Regions from separate parts of the Leminorella richardii genome, predicted to be linked through region 2. Evidence: predicted binding sites of a transcription regulator. Region 2 holds the regulator's gene; the other holds the start of a gene.
What was found. Region 2 encodes CRP, which controls carbon source genes, mostly activating them, when cyclic AMP is high. Its sites were predicted from a motif close to ATGTGANNNNNNTCACAT; they were not measured.

Region 1: glpT (glycerol-3-phosphate transporter) is a predicted target of CRP. The motif match lies at 5,024-5,041, and genes of this name have one in related genera.

What each region holds. Positions count from the first base shown of each region.
Region 1 is NZ_LS483470.1:228,136-238,137, forward strand. It holds gene pldB (lysophospholipase L2) at 179-1,180, shown strand; gene yigL (sugar/pyridoxal phosphate phosphatase YigL) at 1,234-2,031, shown strand; gene glpQ (glycerophosphodiester phosphodiesterase) at 2,097-3,185, opposite strand; gene glpT (glycerol-3-phosphate transporter) at 3,441-4,799, opposite strand; gene glpA (anaerobic glycerol-3-phosphate dehydrogenase subunit A) at 5,179-6,819, shown strand; gene glpB (glycerol-3-phosphate dehydrogenase subunit GlpB) at 6,809-8,071, shown strand; gene glpC (anaerobic glycerol-3-phosphate dehydrogenase subunit GlpC) at 8,068-9,270, shown strand; gene DQM29_RS01055 (DcrB-related protein) at 9,425-9,997, opposite strand.
Region 2 is NZ_LS483470.1:346,423-356,424, forward strand. It holds gene DQM29_RS01625 (ADP-ribosylglycohydrolase family protein) at 1-448, shown strand, start outside; gene DQM29_RS01630 (PfkB family carbohydrate kinase) at 445-1,422, shown strand; gene DQM29_RS01635 (GntR family transcriptional regulator) at 1,396-2,142, opposite strand; gene argD (bifunctional acetylornithine/succinyldiaminopimelate transaminase) at 2,413-3,639, shown strand; gene crp (cAMP-activated global transcriptional regulator CRP) at 3,702-4,334, opposite strand; gene DQM29_RS01650 (phosphoribulokinase) at 4,590-5,459, opposite strand; gene DQM29_RS01655 (YheU family protein) at 5,522-5,770, opposite strand; gene DQM29_RS01660 (hydrolase) at 5,767-6,750, opposite strand; gene DQM29_RS01665 (LysE family translocator) at 6,851-7,453, shown strand; gene DQM29_RS01670 (ABC transporter ATP-binding protein) at 7,518-9,443, opposite strand; gene DQM29_RS18080 (hypothetical protein) at 9,554-9,751, shown strand; gene kefG (glutathione-regulated potassium-efflux system ancillary protein KefG) at 9,772-10,002, shown strand, end outside.

The DNA of each region.
Region 1 (10,002 bases), 120 kb from region 2:
TTTATCACGCTTTTGCCGGCGGTTGCCAGTGGTGAACAGAAATTTTTACACACTGTTTTAAGCAGATGACAGGGAAAAAGAGGTATCATATTTTCATTATGACCCCCTGTTTGTTGCATTCACGCTCGACTGTTTTTCTTTGTTTCTGAAAAGAAGACAGGCCAATGAGGCGACGCTTATGACGGAAGACTATCTTTCTTTAGAACTGAAACTGCTCCATAGGGAAAAGCGCTTTGCCGCATTTTCTGCCGGGCCTCTGTCAGATTTTTGGCAGCAGCGGCAGGAAGCGGGCTTTATGGGCGTCGCCGGCGTTGAGATTACCTATGTGCGGTTTACCTCTTCAGAACACAGCCGCGCCATTGTGATAGCTCCGGGCAGAACAGAGGGCTACATCAAATACCAGGAGCTGGCCTACGATCTCTTTCAGTGCGGCTACGACGTTTGGATTATTGACCATCGCGGGCAGGGCTTTTCCGGTCGCCTGCTGGAGGACGGCCAGCGCGGGCACGTGGAAGAGTTTAACGACTACGTTGCAGACTTTGAAACCTTCTGGCAAACCGCCTTCACTCCGGCTCGCTATGCGAGCACGTTTCTTTTAGCCCACTCAATGGGGGGCGCTATTTCGGCGCTGTTTTTGGCACGTCATCCCGATTCGTTTTCCGCAGCGGCTCTTTGTTCGCCGATGTTGGGTATTCGCCTGCCAATGCCAAAGTGGCTGGCCAAAAATATCACCGACCTGACGGAGCGCTGGCCAAGCGTCAGGGAAAGCTATGCTGTTGGAACCGGGCGATGGATACCGTTGCCCTATGCGGTCAACATTTTGACCCACAGCAAGGTGCGCTATCGGCTTTATTCCCGCTACTTTTCAGATTATCCAGAACTGCGCGTTGGCGGGCCGACCTATCGCTGGGTTAAAGAGTCGATTGCCGCTGGGGAGCAGGCCATTGAGTTAGCACCGCAGATAGCGACACCGCTTATGCTGCTACAGGCTGGGGAAGAGCGCATTGTTGACAATCAGGCGCAAAATGCTTTCTGTGAGGCTATGGCACAGGCGGGGCACCCTTGTGAAAGCGGCGGGCCGATCGTGATTGAAGGTGCCTTCCACGAAATTCTTTTTGAGCGAGACGGTTTAAGGACGAAGGCGTTGCTGGATATTTTGCGCTTTTTCGCGCAGTATTGAGTCTGAATGTTCGATTACGTTGAATTCTTTTTTCGTTAAGGATTGATAAAAATATGTTTCCTATCGTTGCATCCGATCTGGACGGTACGCTGTTGCAGAACGACCACACGCTTTCCCCCTACGCGAAGGACACGCTGCGTCTGATTGCTCAAAGCGGTATCCATTTTGTATTTGCAACTGGTCGTCACCACGTTGACGTTGGTCAGATCCGCGATGGCCTAGGCATTGACTCCTATATGATCACCTCCAACGGCGCTCGCGTGCATAATCCGCAGGGCGATTTGATCCTGAGTCATAACCTTGACCCGAACATCGCCTATGAGCTTTACCACATTGTGGCGGATAACCCCTATATCGAAACTCACGTTTATCGCAACGATGACTGGCTAACTAACCGCGACAGTGAAGACTTAAAGAACTTTCATCAGGAATCAGATTTCAGCTACCAGCTGTTTGAGCCGGATACGATGGCGACAGACGGCATCTGTAAGGTGTTTTTCACCAGCTTTGAACACGATCGTCTGCTCAAGCTGGAAGAGACCATCAATCAGATTTATGGCGATCGCGTTCACGCCACGTTTTCTTTGGACTACTGTCTGGAAGTGATGGGGGCAAACGTCTCTAAAGGCCGTGCGCTGCAGGAAGTGTCTGGGCTAATGGGTTACGGCCTGAAAGACTGCATTACTTTCGGCGACGGTATGAACGACGCGGAAATGCTGTCAATGGCCGGTAAGGGCTGCATTATGCAAAACGGTTCACCCCGGCTGAAGAACACTCTGCCACAGCTGGAAGTGATCGGCAGCAACGTCGATGATGCCGTGATGCACTATTTGAGAAGAATGTACCTGTAGTGGGTAGATTAGGTAGTAAAAACGGGCGCCTTGGGCGCCCGCTCTGTTTATAACGTCGTTACACACTATTTATGCTGCTTCTGCTTTTCCAAAAACTTCACTGCCATATCGGGGAAGTCAGAGAACAGCCCGTCAACGTTCGCCTGATTGTACATGATGTCCAGAAGCTGGTTCATGTCGGTGGCGTAGGGTGGTAGGGCATCAGCGCGCAGGGTGTAGGGATGTACCACCATTCCGGCCTTGTGGGCTTCCTGCATCATGGGGGAAAGCACTGCTTTTCCCGGTTTGGAGGCCTTCACGTCAAGCAGCATTGGGTACTGAGGGCCAATGCCGTCGGCATACTTGGCGATTTCGCTCATGGCACCGGGCTTAAACATCCAGTCGTAGCTGTAGTTCACCAGCTTACCCTGTGCATCGGGCTCGAAGGTCTCTTCCCAGTCGGTATAGGCAATAAGCTGAACCAGCTTCAGATCCATGCCCGCTTTGGGCATCAGTTCGGTCTTGATGCGTTTAAGTTCGTTGAAGTCAAAGCACTGAAGGTAAACGTTGTCGCTTTTCTTGGTGTAGCCGTATTTTTTCAGCACTTCCAGCGTTTTGGCAGTGATGTCCTTGCCTTCGCTGCGGTGGAACCAAGGGGCTTTGATTTCCGGATAGATACCAATATTTTTACCGGTAGAGTGGTTCAGACCCTGCACAAATTCGATTTCGTCTTCAAACGTGTGGATGCGAAAATCGGATTTACCCATTGGGAAGCGGCCGGGGTAGCTCTGAACTCTCTTGCCGTCTTTAATATCGAAACCTTCAGTGAACTTCAGCGACTTAATTTCGTCAAGAGTAAAGTCGATTGCGTAGTAGCGGCCGTCTTTACGCGCTCTGTCAGGGAACCTGTCGGCTACATCGGTTACGCGATCAAGGTAGTGATCGTGCAGGACAATCAGGCGATCGTCTTTGGTCATAACCAAATCCTGTTCCAGAAAGTCTGCACCCTGCTGATAGGCCATCGCCTTTGAGGCTAGCGTGTGCTCAGGCAGGTAGCCGCTGGCACCACGATGGGCGATAACAATTTTGTCTGCCTTTTGTGCTGCCTGAACGGCTGGAAGCAGCGCCATTCCTAGCACCATGCCTGCTAAAAGCGTTTTAAAACCTGTTCTCATCCTTTTCTCTCCTACTGTTGTTGTAAAAGCGCGATCGCCGCCGTAAGGCTGAAAAGCGCGCAGCAAACGGGTTAAGCCTTGTGGCTTAGCTGTTTTTGTTACATGACTGATGGAAATAGTATTTGCGCTAGGTGACGTCCGTGTGACGCTGGCAAATAGGGTTTGAACTGCGTTTTTATTGCTGTGTGACGTGATGGTTTGCGCTGCGGCCTGATAAACAGGCGCGCAGCGCGACGTTATTTCAACGTGTACGGATTAGTTACCGGCCTGCTTGGCCAGCATTTCCGCTTTGTGCTTGTTTTCGCTCAGCATGGTCATGATGAGCAGAATAACAGCCAGCACACAGCCGCCGATCATCACCATAAAGCCGCCGTCCCAACCGAAGAAGTCAACGGTGTAGCCGACGATAGCGCTTGCTGCGACGGAGCCGCCCAGGTAGCCGAACAGACCGGTGAAGCCTGCGGCAGTACCCGCCGCTTTCTTCGGAGCCAGCTCCAGAGCGTGCAGACCGATAAGCATAACAGGGCCGTAGATCAGGAAGCCGATGACGGTCATACACAGCATATCGATGCCAGGGTTACCCTCTGGGTTCAGCCAGTAAACGACAGTGGCGATAGTTACCAGCACCATAAAGAAGACGCCGGTTGCGCCGCGGTTGCCCTTGAACACTTTGTCTGACATCCAGCCGCACAGCAGAGTACCGGGGATACCTGCGTACTCATAGAAGAAGTAGGCCCAGGATGACTTATCCAGTGCAAAGTGCTTCACTTCTTTCAGGTAGGTTGGTGACCAGTCCAGAATGCCGTAGCGCAGCAGGTAAACGAACACGTTAGCAATGGCGATGTACCACAGCAGTTTGTTCGGGAATACGTACTTCATGAAGATTTCTTTCGCGCTCAGTTCTTCTTCATCTTTTTCCGTATAGTCAGGCGGATAGTCGTTTTTGTACTCTTCAATTGACGGCAGCCCGCATGACTGCGGCGTATCGCGCATCAGGGCAAAAGCGATCAGAGCAACGATGATGGCGCAGAGAGCCGGCATGTAGAAAGCGGCTTTCCAGTCGTTAAACCACGCCATACCCAACAGGAACAGCAGAGGAGGAATACCGCCGCCGACGTTGTGGGCGCAGTTCCAGACGGAGACGATACTTCCGCGCTCTTTCTGTGACCACCAGTGAACCATGGTGCGACCGCACGGCGGCCAGCCCATACCCTGGAACCATCCACAGATGAACAGCAGCACAAACATGATCATGATGCTGGAGGTTGCCCATGGCATAAAGCCCATCAACAGCATGACGACAGAGGCGAGGATCAGACCCGCAGGCAGGAACACGCGAGGGTTAGAGCGGTCGGATACGGAACCCATAATGAACTTGGAGAAACCGTAAGCGATAGAAATACCGGAAAGGGCAAAGCCCAAATCGCCGCGGCTAAAGCCCTGCTCTACCAGATAAGGCATGGCCAGAGCAAAGTTTTTGCGAACCAGATAGTAAGCGGCGTAGCCGAAGAAGATCCCCATGAAAATCTGCCACCGAAGGCGGCGATAAGTCGGATCGATCTTATCCTGCGGTAGACGCGCGATGTGCTGCGCGGGTTTAAAAATACTTAGCATAGTGCCTCCACTGGCAGTCATTTATCTCTGTATTTTCGTATGAGTGTAATAATTAGCGTGATCATCGATCGGATGCTCACAGTATTTTCATTATCGCTCAGTGCGTTGTTATCCATTATCTCGCTACTGGCATTTTTTAGCGGTGAATTACCGTCATTTCTTCACTTTTGCCGAGCGAAATGTATCATCTTTTTAACTTAAAGTGTGGAATGTTAATGCAAGTGTTGTGATTCTTATCACACTAATGTTCTTTTCTGAGCGAATTGAATCTAATTTTGCTCGAATTTGTTCCTTATCAAACAAAATTGGCGCAGGATATGTTTAAATAAAACCATAGACGTATTCCAGACGTTGAGAACGACAGCGGGAGCAATTGATAATGAGCGTTTTTCCTTCAATCGAGACGGATGTCATCATCATTGGCGGCGGCGCCACCGGCGCTGGCGTAGCGCGAGACTGTGCTCGTCGCGGGCTGCGCACCGTTCTGTTGGAACGACACGATATTGCTACTGGCGCAACGGGGCGTAACCACGGCCTGCTGCACAGCGGCGCTCGCTATGCCGTCACGGATGCCGAATCGGCTCGTGAGTGTATAGAAGAAAACAAAATTCTCAAGCGCATTGCGCGTCACTGTGTAGAGCAAACCGACGGCCTGTTCCTGACGCTGCCGGAAGACGACATAGCGTTTCAATCTACCTTTATTGACGCCTGCCGTGCCGCAGGTATTGACGCTCAGGCAATGGATCCTCAAGAGGCGCTTCGCTTCGAGCCGTCCGCTAACCCTGACATGCTCGGCGCCGTCAGAGTGCCAGACGGCACCGTTGACCCGTTTCGCCTGACAGCCGCAAACGTGCTGGACGCTCGCGAGCACGGTGGGCAAGTGTTCACTTACCATGAAGTTATCGGCCTGATCCAAGAAGGCGCCCGCGTAGTTGGCGTTAAGGCTTATGACCACTATCGCAAAGAGATGCGCGAAATACGCGCTGCTATTGTGGTTAACGCAGGAGGTATCTGGGGTCAGCACATTGCTGAATATGCAGAGCTTCGCGTGCGCATGTTCCCCGCCAAAGGGGCGCTGCTGATCATGGGGCACCGTATCAACAACCGCGTGATTAACCGCTGCCGCAAGCCTGCTGATGCAGACATTCTGGTACCGGGTGACACTATTTCCCTGATTGGCACCACCTCGACCCGCATCCCGTATGACGACATTGACAACATGATCGTAACGCCGGAAGAGGTGGATGTGCTTATTCGTGAGGGCAGTCGTTTAGCGCCGAAGTTAGCACACACTCGCATTCTTCGCGCCTACGCGGGTGTTCGTCCGCTGGTGGCTAGCGATGACGATCCGTCAGGCCGCAACGTCAGCCGGGGAATCGTGCTGCTGGATCACGCGGTGCGCGATGGGCTGGAAGGCTTTATCACCATTACAGGCGGCAAGCTGATGACCTATCGCCTGATGGCCGAGTGGGCAACGGATAAAGTGTGCGAAAAGCTTGGTCATAAAGGTGAGTGTACAACGGCTCAAGAGGCTCTGCCCGGCTCTCGCCAGTCAGCGGAAGAGACGCTGGGGAAAGTCATTTCTCTGCCTTCGACGATTCGAGGCTCAGCGGTTTACCGCCACGGCGATCGCGCGACCGAACTGGTGAGCGACGATCGTCTGGACAACAGCCTGGTGTGTGAGTGCGAAGCGGTCACCGCCGGTGAAGTGCGCTACGCCGTTGCATCACTGAATGTGAATAATCTTATCGACCTGCGCCGCCGCACTCGCGTCGGCATGGGCACCTGCCAGGGGGAGCTGTGCGCCTGCCGCGCAGCCGGGCTACTCAACCGGTTTAAAGTAGCGACGCCCCAACAGTCGCTCACTCAGCTTTCGACTTTCCTGAATGAACGCTGGAAGGGCGTTCGCCCAATCGCGTGGGGAGACGCGCTGCGGGAAAGTGAATTCACCAGCTGGGTTTATCAGGGGCTGTGTGGTCTGGATCCCTCATCCAGCGTGGAGAAGAGTAATGAAATTTGATGTAGCCATTATTGGCGGCGGCCTGGCAGGCCTTTCCTGCGGTATTCGACTTGCTCAAGAGGGCAAACGCTGCGCGATTATCAGCGCCGGTCAGAGCGCGCTGCACTTTTCGTCCGGCTCGCTGGACTTCCTCAGCTATCGCGCTGACGGCTCAGTGATTGAACGCCCGCTGGACGCGCTGGCGGAGCTTGGTCAGGAACACCCCTACTCAAAGTTGGGCAAAGAAGCCGTTCTTCGTATGGCAAAGCAGGCGGAAGGTTTACTGGCGGAGTGCGGGCTGCAGTTCTACGGTTCGATTGACCAAAACCATCGACGGGTAACGCCGTTAGGAACGCTGAGAGCAACCTGGCTCAGCCCCAATGAAGTGCCCGTTGCCCCAGTGAGCGGGCATTTACCGTGGCAGCGCGTTGCCGTGATTGGTATTGAAGGTTTTCTGGACTTCCAGCCGCAGCTGGCAGCCGCATCGCTGGAAGAACGCGGTATTGAGACCGTTACCGACTATCTGCACCTTCCCGCGCTCGATCGCTTAAGGAAAAACCCCAGCGAGTTTCGCGCTTCCAATATTTCACGAGTGTTAGATCTGCCGGAAAACCTTGAACTACTGGCACAGGAAGTGACGCGTCTGGCTGAGAATGTTGACGCTGTGCTTCTTCCTGCCTGCATCGGGTTGGAAGATACTCACGCGATTGAGACACTTCGCCAGCGAGCCGGCAAGCCGGTGATGTTAGTACCCACTTTACCCCCGTCACTACTGGGGATCCGCCTACATCAGGCACTTCGCCGACGCTTTCAGCAGCTTGGCGGCCAGTTTATGCCCGGTGATTCGGTACTGAAGGCTGAGCTGAAAAACCAGCGCGTAACGCGCATCTATACCCGCAACCATACCGATATCCCTATCGTTGCTGAGCACGTTGTGCTGGCGAGTGGTAGCTTCTTTAGCAACGGACTGATTGCAGAATTTGAGCGCGTTTATGAGCCCGTCTTTGGGCTGGACATTCTCGACGTGCCTCACCGCCCACAGTGGACACACAAGGATATGTTCGAACCTCAGCCTTACCTGCGCTTTGGCGTGAAGGCGGATGAGAAGCTGCACGGTACCGTTTGCGGGCAACCGCTAAGCAATCTGTACGTCATCGGCGCTGTGCTGGGAGGATACGATCCGCTACAGCAGGGGTGTGGTGCAGGCGTCTCTCTGGTAACAGCACAGTATGCCGCAGAGCAGATCCTTTCTGAGGTGGAGGTGGCGCAATGAGCCTGACGACTGACAACAGCTTTGAAAACTGTATCAAGTGCACCGTTTGCACAACGTACTGCCCCGTTGCGAAAGTGAATCCTAACTATCCGGGGCCAAAGCAGGCCGGGCCGGACGGTGAGCGCCTGCGGCTGAAAGATCCGTCTTTATACGATGAGGCGCTGAAGTACTGCACCAACTGTAAGCGTTGTGAAGTAGCCTGCCCTTCCGATGTGAAAATCGGCGATATCATCCAGCGCGCGCGCATTGACTATGCGCCGACCAAATTTAAGCTGCGGGACGCAGTTCTGAGCCATACGGATCTGATGGGAACCCTGTCCACGCCGTTTGCACCGCTGGTGAATGCCACCGTGGGTCTGAAGCCGGTAAAGGGCATTCTGGACAGCGTGCTGAAAATAGACCATCGCCGCGATTTGCCAAAATACTCTTTCGGCACCTTCCGTCAGTGGTTCCGCAAGCAGGCGGCGAAACAGCAGGCGTTTGCCGATCAGGTCGCGTTTTTCCACGGCTGCTTTGTTAACTATAACCATCCGCAGCTGGGGAAAGATCTGGTGCGGGTGCTTAACGCCATGGGAATGGGCGTTCAACTGCTGAAAAAAGAGAAGTGCTGCGGCGTCCCTCTTATTGCTAACGGCTTTATCGATCGTGCGAAGAAGCAGGCCGGTGTGAACGCGGAGTCGCTGGTTGATGCGGTGATCGGTAAGGGGATCCCCGTTGTTGCAACCTCTTCAACCTGTACATTCACGCTACGCGATGAGTATCCACACCTGCTGGGTGTTGATACCACGTCGGTGCGCGACCAGATTGAACTGGCGACGCGCTTTATTTACCGCCTGCTGTCTGAAGGGCGGGAGCTAAAGCTCAAGCATACGCCGATGAAGATCGCCTATCACACGCCTTGCCATATGGAAAAAATGGGCTGGACGGCCTATACCCTCGCGCTGTTGGAGCGGATCCCCGGCGTTGAGCTTATAGTACTGGACTCTCAGTGCTGCGGCATTGCCGGTACCTACGGTTTCAAGAAAGAAAACTACGAAACCTCTCAGGGCATTGGGGCTTCGCTGTTCCGACAAATTGAAGAAAGCGGTGTGGATTTTGTGGTCAGCGACTGCGAAACCTGTAAATGGCAAATTGAAATGTCGACCACTAAACGCTGTGAACATCCGATCACGCTGCTAGCGCAAGCGCTGGCAGACTGAAAGAGTAAACGATTATGGGAAGACCCGAGAGGGTGTTTTCCGGTCAACGTTAACTCTGACGAATGACCGGTTTCTGGCAGGAGAGTGTATTTTCTGTTTCAGGCGACCTTATAGGTCGCCCGTTTTTTTTCTACGGTACTTGTACTTTGCGGTTTTATGGCTGAATTTTCAGTGAGGTGATAAACGCCTCAACCGCTTTTTCCGCATCGGCCTGCTGTTCAGCAGGATAGGTAAGCTGGATAGTCAGTAACTGCTCACCCACTTGACCAAGCAGCGTAGACGAGTAATTTTTATTGCCGTCGATGCGCACCAGCGTATCAAGGCGCTGTAGAGTTTGCCCGCTGACTTCAATAGGCGCCTTTTTCAGCAGCGTTAATTCGCTATCGCGCATTTTCTGCTGTGCTTCCATACGGGTTATCAGGTTATCCAGCGAGTCGGCAGGCATCGAGCTGCTGATAACAATCAGCATCTTTTGCGCGGCGTTGTCGGCAAAAATCGCCATATTCGTAGTTTGAGAAGGGCTTTTGCCGCTTTGATCCTGTAGGCCGTCAGGAACAGTAAAGCTGACCTTTCCACCTAAAACCTGAGTTTGGCCACCGGAAGCGCCGGGCTGTGCAGCAGAAGAACCGTTTTCAGCAGGTGCTGTTGGTGTGTCCTTATTACCGTCACAGGCGGTGAGGCTTACAGCAAACAGACACAGACCCATAGTTTTGATTAACTTCTGCATGGCAC
Region 2 (10,002 bases):
AAGCCGTTGGGAAGAAATCAGGGATGCGCTACCCACGGTCGCTCGCCACGCTCAGGAGAGGAAAGTGACGACGTTCAGTGCGTCGCTTGCCGCCCGTATTGAGCTGGCGTTAGAGGTCGTAAGAACTTCCGCTGGTACAGAATCGGCCAGTGAGCGTATTTATCAGCTGATCGGTGCGGGAACTAGCACCATCGAGTCGGTTCCCGCCGCGATTGCGATGGTGGAACTGGCGCAAACCGATCCTAATCGCTGCGCCGTTCTATGTGCCAATCTGGGGGGGGATACGGATACTATCGGCGCGATGGCGACAGCAATTTGCGGCGCTCTGCACGGCGTTGACGCTATTGATAAAGCCCTTAAGCGAGAGCTTGATGAGGTCAACCGACCAGAGTTTGAGCACTACGCTGAGAGGTTAATGCAGTATCGCCTGCGTAGGGAGAGAGCATGAATGCAAACGCGCTAGCCAATCGGCTAAATAGCCTGTCTGTACAGCGCCCAATAACAGTGCTCGGCGCCGTCGTTATTGATGTGATTGCCGATGCTTATTCATTGCCGTGGCGCGGTTGTGATATTGAGCTCCAACAGCAGAGCGTTAATATTGGCGGCTGCGCGTTCAACGTAGCTCTGGCGCTTAAAAGGCTGGGGCTGGAGACACAAAACGTGCTGCCGTTAGGGCAGGGCGTGTGGGCTGATATCATCCGAAACAGCCTGACACAGCGTGGGATGCGCAGTGCGATAGAAACCGATGAAGGCGACAACGGGTGGTGTCTGGCACTGGTTGAACCGGACGGTGAACGGACGTTTATGTCGTTTAGCGGAGTAGAAAACCAGTGGCGTGCATCGTGGTTGGATAACTTGGTTGTGCAGCCGCAGAGCTTGGTGTATCTAGCAGGCTATCAGCTGGCATCACCGCGTGGAGAAGTGCTGGTAGACTGGTTGGAAAACCTGTCTCAGGTGACGCCTTTTATCGATTTTGGCCCTCGAATTGCCGACATTCCCGAAGCGATGATGTCCAGAATTATGGCGCTTAAGCCGATCGTTTCTTTAAATCGGCAAGAGGCGGAGATTGCCGCTCGTGCGCTAGGTGTACACAATGAAGTACAGAGTCTGGGGGCTGCGTGGTTAGCCCACTACGGTTCACCGCTTATTGTCCGGCAGGACAGCGAGGGCGCCTGGTTTTTTGATGAAAAAGCTCAGGGGTGTGCGGCACCCTTTAGCGCATCGGTGGTGGATACTATCGGCGCGGGGGATAGTCACGCGGGAGGGGCAATAGCAGGGCTGTCCGCTGGGTGGTCGCTAGCGGAGTCGGTTACGCTAGGTAACGCCGTGGCCTCTTTTGTCGTCAGCCATCGAGGTGGAGACTGTGCGCCGACGGTGGATGAATTAACCGCGCGGCTAAAACTCGCAAACGAAGGTGTATAGATCGCTGCGGCAGTGACTAATGCTGTATTCGATAGGCCTTTGCAGCCCATCGAAAGCGATTTGCTTGATGACCAGCATCGGAATGTCGCCGCTGGTTTGCAGATGAGTAAGAAACTCAGCGTCCGGCATTCGGGCGCTGACGTAGCTTTTTGTTCTCTGTGGATGGATATTTTGGCTGCGGAAGTATTCATACAGGGAAATCCCAATTTCTTCCGCATTGTCGATGAGATCGACAGGAACATAGGATTTTTCAATAGAAACGGCGTCATCGTCTACATAGCGAATGCGCTTAAGTAAAAATACGTCATCTTCGGGTGAGAGAGCCAGTCGCTCAGCTACGTCAGCGGGGCATTTTTCTACCTGTCGGGTTATCCAGAGCGTACTTGGCCTTTTTCCCAGCAGAGAGACTTGTTGGGAAAATCCGGGCGCCTCTTTCAGGGAGTACTCGAAGATATTGTTGACCTGAGTACCGTAGCCGCGGGATCGGGTGACAACCCCCTCTTTTTCCAACGCTTCCATGGCGTTACGCACGGTAATGCGAGATACGCCGGTAAGCTGGCTAAGGTCTCGCTCACCGGGAAGAATGTTGCCGTGCTCTAACGTTCCGCTTCGCACCGCGCTTTTTATCGTTTGGGCAAACTTCAGATAAAGCGGCGCGTTATCGGCAGAAGCCAGTCGCTTGACTAACTGTTCTATCAGTTGAACGTGGGCCTTTTCCATATGTCGCGAACCTGAAGAGAGGGGAAGAGCTATCATATCATTTATTTTCAGCGAATTTGCGCTTGATGAAGACTGAGCGCAGTAGAAAAGCGATAGAAACCGTCGCGTTAAGGCTCTTTGTGAAAAAGAGTGTTAATAGCAACCCAAGACCCTCCATAGTTTGCGATAGAGGAGATTCTTATTTTATATATTAATTCAATTAAATTGATTTTTTATTCATTTTTGATAAGGTGAATTTTATTCATAGAAATAGAACAGGGCAGAATCAAAATGAGTGGTGTTAGCAAAGTAACTCGGAATATGTTTGATAGCGTGATGTTGCCGGTTTATGCGCCTGCGGCGTTTGTTCCCGTGAAGGGAAAAGGAAGTCGCGTATGGGACCAGCAGGGAAATGAGTTTATCGATTTCTCCAGCGGTATCGCGGTGACTGCCCTTGGGCACTGCCATCCTGCACTGGTTAAGGCGCTGAAAGAGCAGAGTGAGCTTATCTGGCACACCAGCAATCTGTTCACCAACGAGCCTGCGCTTCGTCTAGCGAAAAAGATGATCGACGCGACGTTTGCCGATCGCGTGTTTTTCGCTAACTCGGGGGCTGAAGCCAACGAGGCCGCTTTCAAGCTGGTCCGCCGCTACGCCATTGAACGTCACAGCCCCTATAAAACCAAAATTATCGCCTTTAAGAACGCCTTCCACGGCCGTACGCTGTTTACCGTTACTGTCGGCGGTCAGGCGAAGTATTCAGATGGATTCGGGCCGAAGCCTGCCGACATTATTCACGTGCCTTTTAACGATCTTGACGCAGTGAAAGCGGTAATGGACGACCACACCTGTGCGGTCGTGCTAGAGCCAGTGCAGGGCGAGGGGGGGATTACTCCCGTTGACGCGGATTTTCTGCGCGGGGTTCGCGAACTGTGCGATCGGCATCAGGCGCTGCTGGTGTTTGATGAAGTGCAGTCAGGCATGGGCAGAACCGGTACGCTATTTACCTACATGCGCTACGGCGTGACGCCGGACGTGCTGACATCCGCCAAAGCGTTGGGAGGCGGCTTCCCCATTAGCGCCATGCTGACAACCAACGACGTGGCGCAGGTGATGGAGCCTGGCGTACACGGCACGACCTACGGGGGTAACCCGCTTGCCTGTGCGGTTGCCGAGGCGGCCTTTGACGCAATTAATTCACCGGAAGTGCTGTCCGGTGTGCAGGGGCGGCATGAGTATATTGTTTCCCGGCTGGCGGAGATCAATCAGCGCTACGGCGTATTTGCCGACGTGCGGGGGCTGGGGCTATTAATTGGCGCTGAGCTGTCGGCTGACTACAGCGGGATGGCCAGAGAGTTTTTGGCGGCGGCGGTAGACAGTGGTCTGATGCTGCTTAATGCTGGGCCTAGTGTGCTGCGCTTTGCCCCTTCGCTGGTGATCCCAATGGAAGACTTGCAGATAGGAATGGAACGTCTTGAAAACGCGGTGAAGCAGGTTGCTGAGGCTAAGGCAAAGTAACTGGCTTAGAGAAAAACAAACGCCGCTCACTGAGCGGCGTTTTGCTTAAATGGCGTTTGCCGTTAACGCGTCCCGTAAACGACGATCGTTTTACCGTGAGCGGAAATCAGGTTTTGGTCTTCAAGCATTTTTAAAATGCGGCCGACGGTTTCGCGAGAGCATCCGACGATTTGGCCGATTTCCTGACGAGTGATTTTGATTTGCATCCCGTCGGGGTGGGTCATCGCGTCAGGCTGTTTAGCCAGATTTAGCAGGGTCTGGGCAATACGACCTGTGACGTCAAGGAAGGCTAGGCTGCCTACTTTTTCTGACGTAACCTGCAGACGACGAGCCATCTGAGCCGACAGGCGCATAAGAATGTCCGGGTTCACTTGAATTAGCTGGCGAAACTTTTTATAGGAAATTTCGGCAACTTCACAGGCTGTTTTTGCTCTTACCCAGGCGCTGCGCTCTTGCCCTTCTTCAAACAGGCCAAGTTCGCCAATAAAGTCACCCTGGTTAAGGTAAGAAAGGATCATTTCTTTCCCTTCTTCATCCTTGATGAGAACGGCTACGGCTCCTTTAACAATGTAATAAAGCGTCTCCGCTTTCTCTCCTTGATGGATAAGCGTGCTCTTGGAAGGATACTTGTGAATATGACAATGAGACAAGAACCATTCAAGAGTCGGGTCTGTTTGCGGTTTGCCGAGAACCATCTGTTGTTATCCTCTTTGTTGTCACTGCCTAAAACAGCAAAGCAAGAAGCCTGCCGAAAAAACTTACTTATTTACTTGCTTGCTCGAGAGCGTCAGAAATGCTCGGTGAGCGCTATTATAGTCGATCATAACCTAATTTATGGATTTCTACACCGTAAGCTTTTAACACAGCTTGAGGCAAGAGTCTTGTTCCTCATTACCAAAATGCGGGACATATGGCGTATTGCTGCGTTGTTTGGCTATTTTGTCACGCGATCACTTCAACGGTCTCCCTTCCAGAAGCTGTTGGATCAAGGGGGTAATAATCAGCTCCATTGCCAGACCGACTTTACCTCCCGGGATAACCAGCGTGTTGGTCTGAGAGATAAACGACCCTTGCAGCATGGCTAACAGATAGGGGAAATCGATTCCGCTGATGCCTCGAAAGTGGATCACGACCATGCTTTCATCAAGGGTCGGAATGCTTTTGGCGGAAAAGGGATCGGACGTGTCGATGGTGGGAACACGCTGAAAGTTAATGTGTGTGCGGGAAAACTGTGGCGTAATGTAGTTAATGTAGTCATCCATAGAGCGGACGACGGAGTCCAGCACTGCTTCTCTTGAATGTTCGCGTTCGACAGTATCGCGAATAAGCTTTTGTATCCATTCCAGATTAACAATAGGAACCACTCCAACTAGCAGGTCGACGTGCTGAGCCACGTTGTGATTTTCAGTCACAATACCGCCGTGAAGGCCTTCATAAAACAGCAGATCTGTGCGGTCAGGTAGCGGGCTCCAGGGGGTAAAGGTACCGGGCAGCTGGCGGTAAGGCACCGCTTCATCATAGGTGTGTAGATACTTGCGGGTGCGCCCTGAACCGTTTTGAGCGTACTCAATAAAGCTATTTTCCAGCGCGGCAAAGTCGTTGGCTTCGGGGCCAAAGTAGCTGATGTGACGACCCTGCTCTCCCGCTTTGCGGATTTCAGCATCCATTTCCGGACGCGTGTAGCGGTGATAGGCGTCGCCGTCGATGCGCGCGGCGTTAAGGTTCAGCAGCTGAAAGATCTTCCGAAATGCCAGACTGGTGGTCGTGGTACCCGCTCCGCTAGAGCCGGTCACGGCAATGATGGGGTGTTTTATCGACATGTGCCTGACTCCTCGTTTTTATTATAGTCAGTAAAGCGGAAGGGCAAGACACCTCGAGCCGCTCAATATTCCGGATAGGGCTGCTCTTCTATACCATCTTTAAACTGCGCTTTCATCATGATATTGACGGTTTCATGCAGTTCGGACCACACCAGCACCGCTTCACCGTTTGCTAGCAGGCGTTTGACGTCGTCGGCTTTCTGTTCCAGAGATTTTTCCTGCTCGCCGTAGTCGGTTCCCTCGCGTAAAACGAATGACTCGATAATAGCCTCCAGCGTCTCGGGATTGAGGGACTGCCAGGGAATAATCATGCTGCGTTCTCCAGATAGGGTGACAGCCACTGAGGGATACGCTTTTCCAACCACATTTCGGGCTTTTTCCACGTGCCTCCCACAAAGCCCACGTGCCCGCCGTGCTCCGTTAGCTGATATTCAATATTGCCTGGAAGGCTTTTGAGATCGGGGATCACCTCTGCTGACATAAAGGGATCGTCTTTTGCGTGGACGATAAGCAGTGGCGTTTTAATATTGGGTAACATCGGCAGCGCGCTGCACTGGTAATAGTAGTCCTGTGCGTTAGAGAATCCGTGCAGTGGCGCGGTTATCGCATCATCAAACGCCTCTAGAGAGCGGATGCCTTTTAGCTCTTTTTCTGTCAGAGATACCAGCTGTGGGTAACGCTTTTGTTTGCGCAGAACGCTTTGTTTCAGCTGGCTGAGTAAATAGTGGTGATAAAGACGCGAAGTGCCGGTTTCCAATCGCCGTGAACAGGGGGCTAGCATCAGCGGAGCGGAAACCACAACGGCAGCCTGCAGTGGTGCCTTTTCGCCCTCTTCAGCCAAATAGCAGGCCAGCATATTGCCGCCCAGAGAATAGCCGACGGCGGCCGTAGGGGCTGAGCCAAAGCGCTCTTTGAGCCAGTTCAGAAAAAAGCGCGCGTCCTGCGTTTCCCCCGAGTGGTAAGCGCGAGGTGCCAGATTCGGCTCACCGCTGCAGCCGCGAAAGTGCATCACAACGCCCAGCCAGCCTCGCTGCTGGCAGGCTTCCAACAGGCCGTGAGCGTAGGGACTATAGAAGTTGCCTTCCAGACCGTGAAAGATGACCAGTCGAGGTTTGTGTACCGCGGTTTCCGGCGTTTCACTCCAGGCCAGATCGACGAAGTCCTCATCCGGTAGGGCAAGGCGTTGCCAAACGGGATTGAGATTGACTCGACGCCTGACAAGGCGCGGTAAAAGCGTTTGTATATGTGGATTGGCGGTTCCCGGCATCGGCTGGAAGTCGGTGTTTATCATAAAAATTAAATCTGTTGGGGGGTTGTGCGATCAATATCACACTGTTAGCTTGAATGGAATGAAATAACACGTCCCAACGGTAAAGGGTAGCGCAAGTATCATGGAGCTAGGCTGGTTTCTTTCACTCCTCACGTTTTTGTGGATAGCGGCGGTCACGCCGGGCCCTAACAACATGCTTTTAACCTCATCAACGGCGAACTTTGGCTTTGTGCGTTCGCTGCCGCTGATGATTGGCATCATGCTTGGTATGCAGCTGTTACTGCTGCTGGTGGCGGCCGGTGTTGGCACGCTGTTGCTGGCTTACCCACCTGTACATATGGGGCTAAAAATTGCGGGTAGCCTGTATCTGGTTTGGCTGGCTTGGAAAATGGCCAGTGCACGCTATGAAAAGCTGGAAACGGATAAAGGCGCTCCCAAACCGGTTCGCCTGTATCAGGGGTTGTTGCTTCAGGCACTTAACCCTAAAGCTTGGCTGATGGGCATAGGTTCGGTAGCCAGCTACAGCCTGCCGGGGGATTTATACGGCAGCTCGGTAGTGGCGATGAGTGTAGCGATGTGTTCGGTTAATCTGGTTGCTGGCGTGATTTGGATGGGCTTCGGTTCAGGCATCGGTCGGTTTCTACGAAGCCGCCGGGCGTGGGTGATATTTAACGTCACTATGGGCATGCTAACGGCAGGATGCGCCGCGCTTATCTGGATGTAGTCAAACGTTTAGCAAAATAAAAAGGCTGCAATTTTAACAGCCCTTTTATTAGCGGTAACGAGCCCTAGTCGCTTTCCTGATTGAACAGCGTCGTCATCTCTTCCAGCTGTTCTTGCTGTTCTAGCCAGTTCATTTCGTGCTCCTCTTGAGCTGACTTCAAGGAAGCCTGCTGTTGTAACAGCCCGGTAAGCTCAGCCTTTTTAGCCGGGTCGTAAATGGCGCTGTCAGACAGCGCCTGTTCGACGCCTTCAAGCGCTTTAGCTACTTTTTCCAGCTCTTTATCCAGCTTCTCTATCGCCTTTCTTATCGGCAGAGTTTGGGCTCGAAATTCGGCCTCTCGGCGCTTTTGATCTTTACGCGACAGAGCACTGTTGTTGCTTGGTTCCGCTTGACCAGACGGCTGTGCTTGAAAATCCTGTTTTTGCAGGTCGGAAAGCCACCGCTGGTAATCGTCCAAATCGCCATCGAACTGCTCTACGCGGCCGTCGTGCACCAGATAAAGCTCGTCGGTCGTAGAACGAAGCAGGTGGCGATCGTGGGAAACCACGACCAGAGCGCCATTGAAGTCAATCAGCGCCTCCGTCAGCGCTTGGCGCATGTCCAGATCGAGGTGGTTGGTGGGCTCATCGAGCAGCAGCAAATTAGGGCGCTGCCAGACAATCAGAGCCAGCACGAGGCGTGCTTTTTCACCGCCGGAGAAGCGCTCAGTTTTTTCGGTGACTTTATCGCCGCGAAAGCCGAAGCCGCCCAGATAGTCGCGCAGTGCCTGTTCGTACTCTTTAGGCGCCAGCCTGCTTAGGTGCCACAGAGGGGATTCGTCCGGGCGCAGGGTTTCTAACTGGTGCTGGGCGAAGTAGCCAAGCTGAATGCCTTTGGCGAGGCCGATTTCCCCCTGCTGCGCTGTAAGGGCACCGGCCAGCAGCTTGATGAGAGTTGATTTACCGGCACCGTTGCGACCAAGGAGGCCAATACGAGAGCCGGGAACCAGATTGAGCTTAATGGACGACAGGACAGTTTTATCGCCATAGCCTGCGCTGACGTTTTCCATTCGCAGCAGCGGGTTGGGCAGGCTTTCCGGCTCGCGAAAGCTGAAGTGAAACGGATTGTCGACGTGGGCGGGAGCAATCAGCTCCATGCGCTCCAGCATTTTTATCCGACTCTGTGCCTGCCTTGCTTTGGTAGCTTTAGCCTTGAATCGGTCAATATAGCTCTTTAGATGAGCAACTTTTTCCTGTTGGCTCTGATACATTGCCTGCTGCTGTGACAGTCGCGTTGCCCGCTGGCGCTCAAAGGAAGAGTAGTTACCGGTATATTCAAACAGCTGCTGCTGTTCAATGTGCAAAATTTTATCGACGATGGGATCGAGGAAATCCCTGTCGTGGGAAATCAGGATCAGAGTACCTTCATAGCTTTTCAGCCATTTTTCCAGCCAGATAACCGCATCAAGGTCGAGGTGGTTGGTGGGTTCGTCAAGCAGCAGCAGATCGGAACGGCATAGCAGAGCCTGTGCCAGATTCAGGCGCATTCTCCAGCCGCCAGAAAAGGCGCTGACGGGCTGTTGTAGCTGTTCTTGGCTAAAGCCTAGTCCGTGCAGTAGGCTGGCGGCGCGGGACTGAATAGTCCAAGAGGAGATGGCGTCAAGTTTGCCGTGCAGCAGTGCGATGCGGTGGCCGTCGTTTTTTTCGTTTGCCTCTGCCAGTTCCTGTTCAAGCTGTCGGTACTCGCGGTCACCGTCAATAACGTATTCGATTGCAGCGGTATCTAGAGCGGGGGTTTCCTGATTGACCCAGGCCATTGACCAATTTGTAGGAAATACAGCGCTGCCGCCGTCGGCGGAGAGTTCACCCTTAAGCAGAGAAAGCAGTGTGGATTTCCCGCAGCCGTTTTTACCCACTAGCCCAACTTTTTGACCAGGGTTAATGGTCGCGCTGGCGTTGTCGAGCAGCACGTTGACGCCGCGGCGGATCTGTAATGAAGAGAATAAAATCATAGCGGTGACTTGATTATAGTTGTCATAAATCTACGAGAAATGGAGAGCTCCGTTGACGGTGCGCTGTTTTGCCCTTTGGAAACAGAAAGTAACGTTAGACATGATTTTTGATGCTGTTATTCAAAAATTCGCCGTTTAACCCTCTGCATCCGGTGGATATTATGGCGTCCGGTTGGGCGTTTGGCCGTTTATCGGGCTACTCTAATTACATCATGAGCGCGACGCTGTGGCCGACCAAGTATGCCTGCCGATGCCTTGGAATACCAGTGCTTCCAGTGGGCTATGGTAACGAAAAAGCTAAGCGATGACGACTGCCTAAGGAGAGAAGATGTCCCATTTATCTACTGCGTTAGTTCTGTTAGCGCACCCTGAGCCCAAACGCTCGGTGGCTAACCGCGCGCTGCTGAAAATAGTGAAAACGCTGGAAAACGTCACGTTTCGCGATCTCTACGCTCACTATCCCGATTTTTTTATTAACGTACAGCGAGAGCAGCAGCTGTTAAGAGCACACGATGTGATCGTGTTTCAGTTTCCTATTCACACCTACGGCTGTCCAGCG